Linked DNA regions of Pseudobacter ginsenosidimutans. The protein of the gene in region 2 interacts with the protein of the main gene of each other region in a pairwise test. Links are inferred from orthologs where the notes say so. Each region holds a gene or a part of one and is shown on either strand. Other genes may lie near its edges.

The links. Proteins that work in one complex are often made in the same cells at the same time.
Region 1: the proteins of nusG (region 2) and rho interact in binary tests that used the Escherichia coli proteins (3 or more experiments, as listed by UniProt). The link is inferred for Pseudobacter ginsenosidimutans from one-to-one orthologs.

The regions. Positions count from the first base shown.
Region 1 is NZ_CP042431.1:1,686,478-1,692,245, reverse strand. Bases 1,491-4,473 are described here. They hold rho (transcription termination factor Rho), read right to left. Parts: upstream 3,840-4,473; coding sequence 2,142-3,839; downstream 1,491-2,141. Other genes in these bases: FSB84_RS06980 (mechanosensitive ion channel family protein), read right to left, coding at 4,284-4,473; FSB84_RS06990 (hypothetical protein), read left to right, coding at 1,491-1,682. Outside these bases: FSB84_RS07010 (IPExxxVDY family protein), read left to right, coding at 1-112; FSB84_RS07005 (4a-hydroxytetrahydrobiopterin dehydratase), read left to right, coding at 129-371; FSB84_RS07000 (hypothetical protein), read left to right, coding at 512-1,225; FSB84_RS06995 (hypothetical protein), read left to right, coding at 1,186-1,389; more of FSB84_RS06990, read left to right, coding at 1,422-1,490; more of FSB84_RS06980, read right to left, coding at 4,474-5,342; FSB84_RS06975 (2-phosphosulfolactate phosphatase), read right to left, coding at 5,424-5,768. UniProt on the Escherichia coli protein: Facilitates transcription termination by a mechanism that involves Rho binding to the nascent RNA, activation of Rho's RNA-dependent ATPase activity, and release of the mRNA from the DNA template.
Region 2 is NZ_CP042431.1:78,558-83,575, reverse strand. Bases 2,151-4,983 are described here. They hold nusG (transcription termination/antitermination protein NusG), read left to right. Parts: upstream 2,151-3,198; coding sequence 3,199-3,768; downstream 3,769-4,983. Other genes in these bases: FSB84_RS30880 (hypothetical protein), read left to right, coding at 3,941-4,417; secE (preprotein translocase subunit SecE), read left to right, coding at 3,005-3,199; tuf (elongation factor Tu), read left to right, coding at 2,151-2,821. Outside these bases: FSB84_RS00380 (hypothetical protein), read right to left, coding at 1-452; more of tuf, read left to right, coding at 1,634-2,150. UniProt on the Escherichia coli protein: Part of the processive rRNA transcription and antitermination complex (rrnTAC). The complex forms an RNA-chaperone ring around the RNA exit tunnel of RNA polymerase (RNAP).

The DNA.
Region 1 (5,768 bases), 1.6 Mb from region 2 along the record:
CGAAGATTTTATGCAACAACTGGTAACCGGCATCCGTTCCCTCTCGCCCGTGCAACTGGTAACGGAATTGACCAATGAAAAGATCAAAAACAAAGGTCACCTGATTTTTTAGTCTTTTAAACCAAATCATTATGTGGCAGGAAAAGAACAATCAACTCTATCGCCAGTTCGAGTTCCGTAATTTCTCTGAAGCATTTGCCTTCATGACGCGCGTGGCCATCGAAGCGGAAAAAATGAACCATCATCCACTCTGGACCAACGTTTACAACAAAGTGGAGATCTGGCTCTCCACACATGATGCAGGCGATATCATCACGGAAAAAGACAGGAAACTGGCGCAGAAGATCGATGCATTTGCGCCCGCATCCTGATGCATTCCTTCAACAAATTGCACGCAGTCCCAAACACGGCGAAAGTCATATCTATTAAAACCCCGTTAAATAAACCCCGCGCCAGCACTGCTTAACAGGCCGATGCCGAATTATTGTGTACCTTAATCAACAACGTTCGCATGATGAAATACACTATTTACACTTCCATACTCGCACTCCTCATCATTTCCGCCACAGCCTGCAACGACAATGCAGACAAACAGACCCAGCCCGATGATGAAACAGAAACAACAGACAGCATTGTTACTACAGGTCCGGATACCACACTCACTGCTGAAACAATCCAGCGCTTCCAGACCGCCGGCTTCACAGACTACGCCAAAACCAAAATCCCCAACTTCGACTGGAGTCGTTTCAAATATAAGAGCAGCTACGAACAGGATTCCCTGCTCACGCAGGATTTCAAACCTACTAAGACCTATTTCTCCTCCTACGGAACATTCCTCAAATACTCACCCGACAGTACCCGCTTCATCGACCTCGACAGCTACAATATCGATATCCGCAAAGACTCGCGCGGCAAGCTCATCGGCACAGCCGGAGGTCCTGATACCGAAGTAAGTCTCATCGATCCCAAATCCGGTAAAAGCAAACGCCTCCTTTTCATGGGCCCAGGCGGCTCCGTTGAAGATGCCTTCTGGACCAGCAACAATGAACTGGTGATCGTCGGCACACAGGAAAACGAAGAGAATGGCGGCAAAAAAGTAACCGTCTGGAAGATCAGTCTCAATGACAACATGTATGATCTTTACGAACTGGACGATGCACAAGCTGCTGACAAACTCGCCGGTCAATGGAGAAAGGAGAGATTGAAGGGCGTGGTGTTGAAGTAGGCTGCACCTTTTTTCTGAAAAACTTTTTCTTTGGTGGTATCAAAGGGATGGATGTAATTCAGGCTGCGAAATACACCGGCGCGGGAGGATATTTTTCTGCTTTTTATGGTTTGATGGACTGTGGAATGCTGGTGGGCTTTTTCGCTTGTATTTGCGAGGCCTGAATTACATCCATCCCTTTGATAGAGCACGCTGAATGGGTAAAGTTTTTCTTTGGGATGCGTGCATTACTTCCAACCACGCTGGTGGAGGAGGATGGGGAACAGGTGCGTCAGCACAAGTAATGGCAGGCAGTGGTATTATGATTGGGCAGTCTTTATCATCTGCTTTATTCTTTTTTGATGGGAGTAGCCTGAAAGCATTATTGGTGCTGCATTTGCGAGATAAGTTAAAGAATACATTTTCATTACCTATTCTATTTAACATGTTGCTATTCTTTGTTGCAATACAAAATTGACCTTACATTTTCTTACTCTCTTATTACAACCTGATTGATTACACAACTATTTTCTTACTGCAATTAATTGGAGTGATGCACTTTTCCCCCTTTTTTTTCTAAATGCATGAACCTCCTCCATGCGCGGGGAAGAAAGGAGTATCCAAAGTTTTTTTAGCCCGAATGGAAAAGATGCTTCTTCAATTTTATAAGAACTATTGATTCATCGGCCGAAGCTGTTGAACGTTGATTGTGCACGGGGCCGGGGAAGGGATATAAGATGCCGGCCTTCGAAACATAAGCGAAGAAGCCCGTCCCGGCACCACAGCCCCATCCCTCCAACCCAAAGCCCAAACATATCCTCCTGCGTTAGTTCGTTTCGTCAGCCGGCATCTTATATCCCTTCTCCGGCCCACAGCATATAAAACAAAAAAGCCGGCTGGGAACCCCCAACCGGCTTACAATAAATTAAGAATTGCATTATCCATTCATGCTCGCCAAAAACTCCTGATTATCCTTGGTTCCGCGCATTCTTCTGAGGAGTTCATGCATCGCCTCCTCCGTGTTCATATCGGTGAGGTACACACGAAGAAGGTTCATGCGTTGAAGCACTTCCTTTTCGAGGAGGAGATCATCACGGCGGGTGGATGATGCAACCAGGTCGATGGCAGGGAAGATACGGCGGTTTGCCAGGCGGCGATCGAGCTGAAGCTCCATGTTACCGGTACCTTTGAACTCTTCGAAGATCACCTCGTCCATTTTGGATCCGGTATCGATGAGTGCAGTGGCCAGGATGGTGAGTGATCCGCCATTCTCGATCTTACGTGCAGCACCGAAGAACTGTTTCGGTTTCTGCATGGCGTTAGCTTCCACACCACCGGAAAGTACTTTACCGGAAGCAGGAGCAACAGTATTGTGGGCACGGGCAAGACGAGTGATGGAATCCAGGAGGATGATCACATCATGTCCGCACTCTACCAGTCTTTTTGCTTTTTGAAGCGCGATAGTGGAAACCTTTACATGTTTCTCAGCAGGTTCGTCGAAAGTAGAAGCGATCACTTCTGCTCTTACGCTGCGTTCCATATCGGTCACCTCCTCAGGGCGCTCATCCACGAGTACTACCATCAGGTAACATTCAGGGTGATTGGCTGCGATGGCATTGGCTATTTCTTTCAGCAGAACAGTTTTACCTGTTTTAGGCTGGGCTACGATCAAACCACGTTGTCCTTTTCCGATAGGGGTGAAAAGGTCAATGATACGAGTGCTATAGCTGTTGGGAGTAGTGAAGATATTGAGTTTTTCGTAGGGGAAGAGTGGCGTGAGGTAATCGAAAGGAACACGGTCCCGCACATCTTCCGGTTGTTTGCCGTTGATAGTCTCTACTTTCAACAGTGCGAAATATTTTTCACCTTCTTTCGGAGGGCGAACAGCTCCATACACAGTATCGCCGGTTTTAAGACCGAAGAGTTTGATCTGTGAAGGAGAAACATAAATATCATCGGGAGAAGAGAGGTAGTTATAGTCTGAAGAGCGGAGGAAACCATAACCATCAGGCATCATTTCGAGAACGCCTTCGCCGAGGATCACACCGTCAAACTCAATGTTGAAGGCTGTTTCGCGACGATTTTGATAAGGTTTATGCTGGTTGTCGCCATTAGGTCCCTGGTGGTGAACTACATCAGTATGCATTTCACCTGGTTGTTCAATGGCTACATCTTCTTCTTCCATCTCATCGGGAATATTAGCATCGAGGTCGAGCGACATCGGTTGTTCTTCAACCGGCTGCGCATCTTTCTTGCCACGGCCTTTCTTTGCCACGGGAGCGGGAGCCGCTGCTGCTGCTGCTTTCTCCACTGATTTCTCCATTGCTTTCTTCTTCGCTACAGGCGCTTTGCTGGCAGGAGTTTCCCTGGATTCTTTTTTCTTTTCTTCACCACCGCTCATTACATCAGCTTCTTCTGTGCTGTTGGCGGTAGTTGCTTTGATAACACGTTTGCGTTTGCCTTTTTCTTCTGCGTTGTTGCCCTTATTAGCGCTGGCCAGGACGGCCTGTTTGTCGAGGATCTTGTAGATCAGTTCTTGCTTGTCGAGCTTTTTAGCGTTGGAGATTTTTAACTGCTCTGCTATATCCAGCAGCTCAGGAACGAGCATGTCGTTCAGTTGCAGAATGTCATACATAAAAATCTTGAGTGTTTAACACTTGATCAGAAAACCAATCTTTGTGTGTTGAAAAAACGATTTGAAATGAGTTATTATATTGAACGGAATCAGAAAAACTGACGAGTTGAGAGAAATCAGGGGCGACTTATCAGCCTTATTCCGGCACAATAATACGTCAAATTTGCAAAAAGCAAAAATTTTTGACTGCCTGCAAACGCTTTTTCCCGCTGGCTATTCTCAATGCCGGAAAATGGTTTTCAGTCCGCTGAAACCCTGACAATCCGGGCATTACAAGGCTTTCAGGCCGATACATGTTTACCCTTACCTGTTAGGTTCCGACCACTTCATTTACCGATCCATTAACAACTGACCTGTTGTCACCTTGTTCAGTCCTTTTCAACTTTTGCAGGTTTCCGCAATAGCTGTTCTTTGCACATTGATTGTAACAGGTTCCGGGATCACCTAAACTGTGGCTGTTGCTTTGTAGTAGAGGGTTTGCGTTGGATAAGCAAAGTTCACTTTCGTTTCCCTGAATTTGGTCAGTATGTCGAATAACACTGCCTGTCTCGTATCCATGTACTCGTTGTAATCAGTGGTAAGGATCAGGTACACCACTTCAAAATTGATACTGCTGTCTGCCAATGCAGCCATATGTGCGCGATCGAATCTCGTTTTCGGTTTGCTTTCGATGATCTGCCTGATCATTCCGGGAATTTCCTGCAACACATCCACCGGCGTATCGTAAGTAACACCGATCTTCAACACTTCCCTTCGCTGTTGCAGGCTTTTGAAATTAGACAGCGCCTGTTTGGTCAGATCAGAGTTGGTAACAACCAGTTGCTCTCCGCCCAAACTGCGGATACGCGTGGTTTTGATACCGATGTATTCGATATTTCCTGCCTTATCGCCCCACACCACATAATCGCCGATCTCGAAAGGCTTATCGAAGAAGATCACGAAATAACCAAACAGATCTCCCAGGATAGTTTGAGCAGCCAATGCAATGGCTATGCCACCTACACCCAGGCCGGCAATCATGGTAGTGACATTATACCCCAGGTTGTCTATGAGAAATACAATGGCCACTGCCCATATGATCACTTTCAATACCAGCAGTGCTCCACGCATTTGCTTCATCCGGTATTCAGTCTCATTGCGTTTGCGCATGATGCCGGTGAGCATGAGCGTTAGCACATGGTTCACGATCCTCACAAAGAAGTAGGTGGTCACAACGGCCATGGCTACGTGAAGAACACGTTCCCATTTAGGGCTCCAGTGCAGTTGCTGCAGGATCTGGTAATTCACGAAAATATAGATCCATGGCAGCACAAACCGCTGAATGGTACTGAAGATCACATCGTCGTACCTGCTCTCGGTTTTGGTAGTGTAATCAAGGATCTTTTTCAGCACTTTGCCTTTCAGCAAACGGATGATCAGCCAGGCAAGGATAATGCCGCCGGCAGCAATGGTATAAGCTAATATTGTATTACCCCAGAACTGGTATTGCCAGAATGATTCCATCTGAATAAGCTTTTATTGTTAAAAAGATAGACGGACGGGTTGGGGGAGCAATACAAACTTACGCAAATGAACTGCCAGTTTTTACCAGGAGTGTATCGTCAGTTTTCCATCACCATAAAAAGGCAGCACATTGGCTACATCTGGCGTAAGGCAGTAACGGATATCCTTTTCCAGGCCAAATCCTGTGAGGCGTTGGTAATGCGACGCGTTCTTCTCATGCATGAAACCGTACAGATCATCTTTGGCGGCATCATAAAGGGTAGCAGCCAATTTGGATGAATCGCAGTTGATGGAAAAATGTTCCTGTACACGGTTGATCACTGCACCCGCAAAGAGCGTGTCTTCCAGGTTCACTTTGTCTTTCCATGCCGCACAACCGAGAATCACATTTTGTTTGGAAGCCAACAGGTAATCGCAAACGGAACT
Region 2 (5,018 bases):
TGAGTGGGAATTGTGGTGGCATACACATTGGGAACAGTAGCAGCTGCATCGGTGGCTTCAAGGAGGTAGTAAATGCGGAGTTTGCCCGCTTCATATCCGAATGTGTATCGGATGAGGTAGCCAGGGATGAACGCACGCATGGTCATGGGAAGCTGGGTGTACTCGTTTGGCTGGCTTGATGCGCCTGCAGGAAGTTTCATGTACACCATCACCGAACCCTGATCAAAGATTTTGGAGGTAATGGCCGGTATGTCCAGGGTGGCAATCCTGGCGTTGATGAGCAACATGCTGCCAGGCCCGGTTGAGTAATTCCAGGTACCATTGATATAATCTTCATTTTTGAGTTGGAATGTGTCGGATTTGTTGGCGATGTGGCCCGGATCACCTTTTTTGTTGCAGGCAGTTGAACAAATTACGGTAATCAGGAGAAAGACGGAGGTAAAGTGTTTCATGATGGTTGTTGATTTAATCCTTGAAAAGATAGGTAAAAATTGTGCCGGAAAGAAACCTGTGCCTGGATAACCTGCAGGGATATGCGTAACCGGCGGAAGCAGGATGGGAGGAACTAATGGAGGTGAGGGATGGGAGGGGCATTCCGGTTAAAAAAAGGTAAGCGCTGTTATGCTTGCGCAGACAGGGTTTCAGCGGAATAACCATCTGATGCTTAACTTTTTTTGCATCAATTTTTTGTAGAGAATTTACTTTTCCCTTCCTTTGCAGCCGCTCCGGCGGGTAGCAGTGAATGCAACACCTTGAAAACAAGCAAAAAAAATCTTCTTCAAAGTTTTGGGATTTCACAAATTCAGTTACCTTTGCCTTCCCAAAAAATAAGAGAAACTAGTGAGATTGGATGGGAAGTTCTTTATAGCGTTGAATTTCAGAATACTTTACAGGGTTTGACCTGGTAGTTGCCGGGAAGGAATTCATCAGAAAGAAAGGAAAAGCATCAGATCATTATAAGATTGGATATGCCACTTTAGCTCAGCTGGTAGAGCAACTGATTTGTAATCAGTAGGTCGTTGGTTCGATTCCGACAAGTGGCTCAAAGGATGGTAGTAATACTAATCCGGGCAGGTTCCAGAGCGGCCAAATGGGGCGGACTGTAAATCCGCTGTCTTTCGACTTCAGAGGTTCGAATCCTCTCCTGCCCACCAACCGGTTTCAGAAATGATTTTGAAGTCGGTTTCAGTATTTAAGAAGATCTTTGTTCATAAGCGGGAGTAGCTCATTTGGTAGAGCGATAGCCTTCCAAGCTATAGGTGGCGAGTTCGAGCCTCGTCTCCCGCTCTTTTTTCAGTTCGCAGGTTGCAGTCCTGCGCTGGTTGATGCGATCATCCGGCCTCTGCAAGGTTAAGAATGCCAACTGAGTCATCAGCCGTTGTAGCTCAGTGGTAGAGCACTTCCTTGGTAGGGAAGAGGTCGTGAGTTCGATTCTCACTAACGGCTCAACAATTTTTGGATCGGTTGAGATCAGCGATTGTGAGATGACTGAAAAACAGGTGCTGAAAGTTAGTCGCTGACTACATGATAATCCTCTGATTCCCTGAAAAGCTGGTCCGTGAAGCGGATGGCGGGAAACAAAGGAAAAAATTGAGATAAATATTTGTAAAACCACAACTAAAAACAGATAACGATGTCAAAAGAGACTTTTAAGAGGGACAAACCTCACGTTAACGTTGGTACAATCGGTCACGTTGACCACGGTAAAACAACATTAACTGCAGCCATTACCACCATTCTGGCACAGAAAGGTCTGGCTCAGGCAAAAAAGTATGATGAAATCGATGGCGCTCCTGAAGAAAAAGAGCGTGGTATCACCATCAATACTGCACACGTGGAGTATCAGACGGCTAACCGTCACTATGCTCACGTTGACTGCCCTGGTCACGCTGACTATGTGAAGAATATGATCACTGGTGCTGCTCAGATGGACGGCGCTATTCTGGTTGTGGCTTCTACAGACGGACCTATGCCTCAAACAAAAGAACACATTCTTCTGGCTCGCCAGGTAGGTGTTCCCCGTATTGTGGTATTCATGAATAAAGTTGACCTGGTTGATGACCCTGAGCTGCTGGATCTGGTGGAAATGGAAATCCGTGAGTTGCTGAGCTCTTATGGCTTCGACGGTGACAACACTCCTATCATTAAAGGTTCTGCAACTGGTGCCCTGGCTGGTGAAGCTAAATGGGTTGCTGCAGTTGAAGAACTGATGGCCGCGGTTGATGAGTACATTCCTCTTCCTCCCCGTCCTGTTGATATGCCATTCCTGATGTCTGTTGAAGACGTATTCTCTATCACTGGTCGTGGTACTGTTGCTACCGGTCGTATCGAGAGAGGTCGTATCAAAGTTGGTGAGGCTATCGAGATCGTAGGTCTGATGGAAGCTCCCCTGGCTTCAACTGTAACAGGTGTGGAAATGTTCCGCAAACTGTTGGATTCCGGTGAAGCTGGAGACAACGCTGGTCTGCTCCTCCGTGGTATCGATAAAGCTCAGGTTCGTCGTGGTATGGTACTGTGCAAACCAGGATCTATCACTCCTCACACTGATTTCAAAGGTGAAGTATACGTACTGAGCAAAGAAGAAGGGGGTCGTCACACTCCATTCTTCAACAAATACCGTCCTCAGTTCTATTTCCGTACAACTGACGTAACTGGTGAGTGCGAACTGCCAGCAGGTACTGAAATGGTGATGCCTGGTGATAACACTAACCTGACAGTGAAACTGATCCAACCCATCGCGATGGAGAAAGGTCTGAAATTCGCTATCCGTGAAGGTGGTCGTACCGTAGGTGCGGGTCAGGTTACCGAGATCATTAAATAAGTTGAATCTCAATAAAAAGCCATTAGCGTTTGCTGATAGCTATTAGCGCGGATTTCTTATATTTGCTAAGCTGTCAGCCATCACTAATGGCTTTTATACGGGCATAGTTCAATGGTAGAATAGAGGTCTCCAAAACCTTTGATCTGGGTTCGAATCCTAGTGCCCGTGCAAACACAATGTGTTATGAATAAAGTTACCACCTACTTCAGGGAGTCTTACAAAGAGCTGCTTGAAAAAGTAAGTTGGCCCACCTGGACTCAATTGCAGCAATCCACTGTGATCGTCCTCGTAGCTACGCTGGTGATCACCGCCATGGTATGGGTGATGGACATCGTAGCTCAATCCGGGCTTAATTTCATCTATTCATTATTTTACTAATGGAAAATCAGACTACTCAACAACAGGAAACCAAATGGTATGTGCTGCGCGTGGTGAGCGGCAAGGAGCGTAAGGTAAAGGAGTACCTCGATAAAGAAATTTCCCGTGGGGGATGGGGCGAGGTAGTGAAACAGGTTTTTCTGCCAGTGGAGAAGGTTTATAAAGTACAGAACGGTAAAAAGGTGATGCGTGAAAGGAACTATTATCCCGGCTACGTAATGATCGAAGTACTGGATGGAAAGCTTTCCGATGATCTCCGTGACGCTGTTATCAATACTACCAACGTAATTCACTTCCTGGGGAAGGACAATCCCATTGCACTCAGGAAAGCCGAAGTGAACAAGATGCTCGGCAAAATGGATGAAATGGCTGAAGTGGGCGGCGTGAGTATGATCGAGCCTTTCATCGTGGGCGAAACCATCAAGATCATCGAAGGACCTTTCAACGATTTCAACGGTATCATCGAAGAGGTGAACGACGAAAAGAAAAAGCTGAAAGTGACTGTAAAGATCTTCGGTCGCTCCACACCGGTAGAGCTCAACTATATGCAGGTAGAAAAACTCGCTTAATAATACCAGTTATAAAGAAATTAAAACCACAGCATTTGCTGTGGTTTTTTTATGCGCTTATGCCAGCATTCAGGGCAACAAAAAAGCCTTACCGTTATTGCTTCACGGGAAGGCTTCTGTATTTTTTGCAGGACAATAACTTTCTTAGTTGTTATCGTCGTCGCCGCCAGAGTTGGACTCTTCAGAAGAGTATCCGAAATCAAGCGATGCTTGTTCGTCAGCAACTGGTAACACCACTGGTGTTTCTTCAGGAGCGGGAGCTGGAGCTGCTTTCTTTCTTGGTCTTGGCGCTGGTTTCTTAGCGGCCTTCTTAGCAGGAGCTGCTTTCTTAGGCGCTGCTTTTTTAGCGGCTTTCTTAGGAGCTGCTTTCTTTGCTGCTTTTTTGGGAGCTGCTTTTTTTGCTGCTTTCTTAGGAGCTGCTTTCTTCGCTGCTTTTTTAGGAGCTGCTTTTTTAGCGGCTTTTTTAGGAGCTGCTTTCTTTGCTGCTTTTTTGGGAGCTGCTTTCTTTGCTGCTTTTTTAGGAGCTGCTTTTTTTGCTGCTTTCTTAGGAGCGGCTTTCTTTGCAGCCTTCTTGGGAGCTGCTTTTTTTACTGCTTTTTTGGGAGCAGCTTTTTTTGCTGACTTTTTCTTTGCTTTGGCCATAGTGTGATGTGTTTTTATAGTTGATGGTAAAGATACAATGGAACATAACTATTCAGATGCAAAAGCTACGCAGAAATATTCATATAATAAAAAACTCATTGAAAGTTTGACTCCGGCATCGCAAAACTTCACTCAATTCTTACGCTGTTCATCACCGGTATGATCATGCCGCATGCTGATTTTGGAGTTCTCTTATGCAATACCCGGGCCTGCATGCAGAGAGAATTAATGTAAACACTTATTATAAGAGAGCTCAACCAAATTTACTATTGTTGTATGCAGTTTTGTTTCTCCTGGTGGATGCCGATTTGATCTGCTTTTTTCCGGAGTAATCAGATGCTGGATCCCCAACCACTTTTTCTACCTGGGTTTACCTGTTTTTCCCCCGACTGGCTTAACTTTGCGGCTTTCGGGGGCTGACAAAGTTTTTTGAGATTCCTTTCAGAAAATCAAAACAAATTGTTACCTTTGCGTCCCCAATTGAAGTTCTTTACAACCCCCGTTCCTCCGCGGTGAGGCGGCAATGTCAGGTTGAAAGCCCGGTTGATCCGGCTTTCAGATCGGTAATCAGCCGCCGGAGACTGTAAAACGGGTAAAGAGGAATTTGG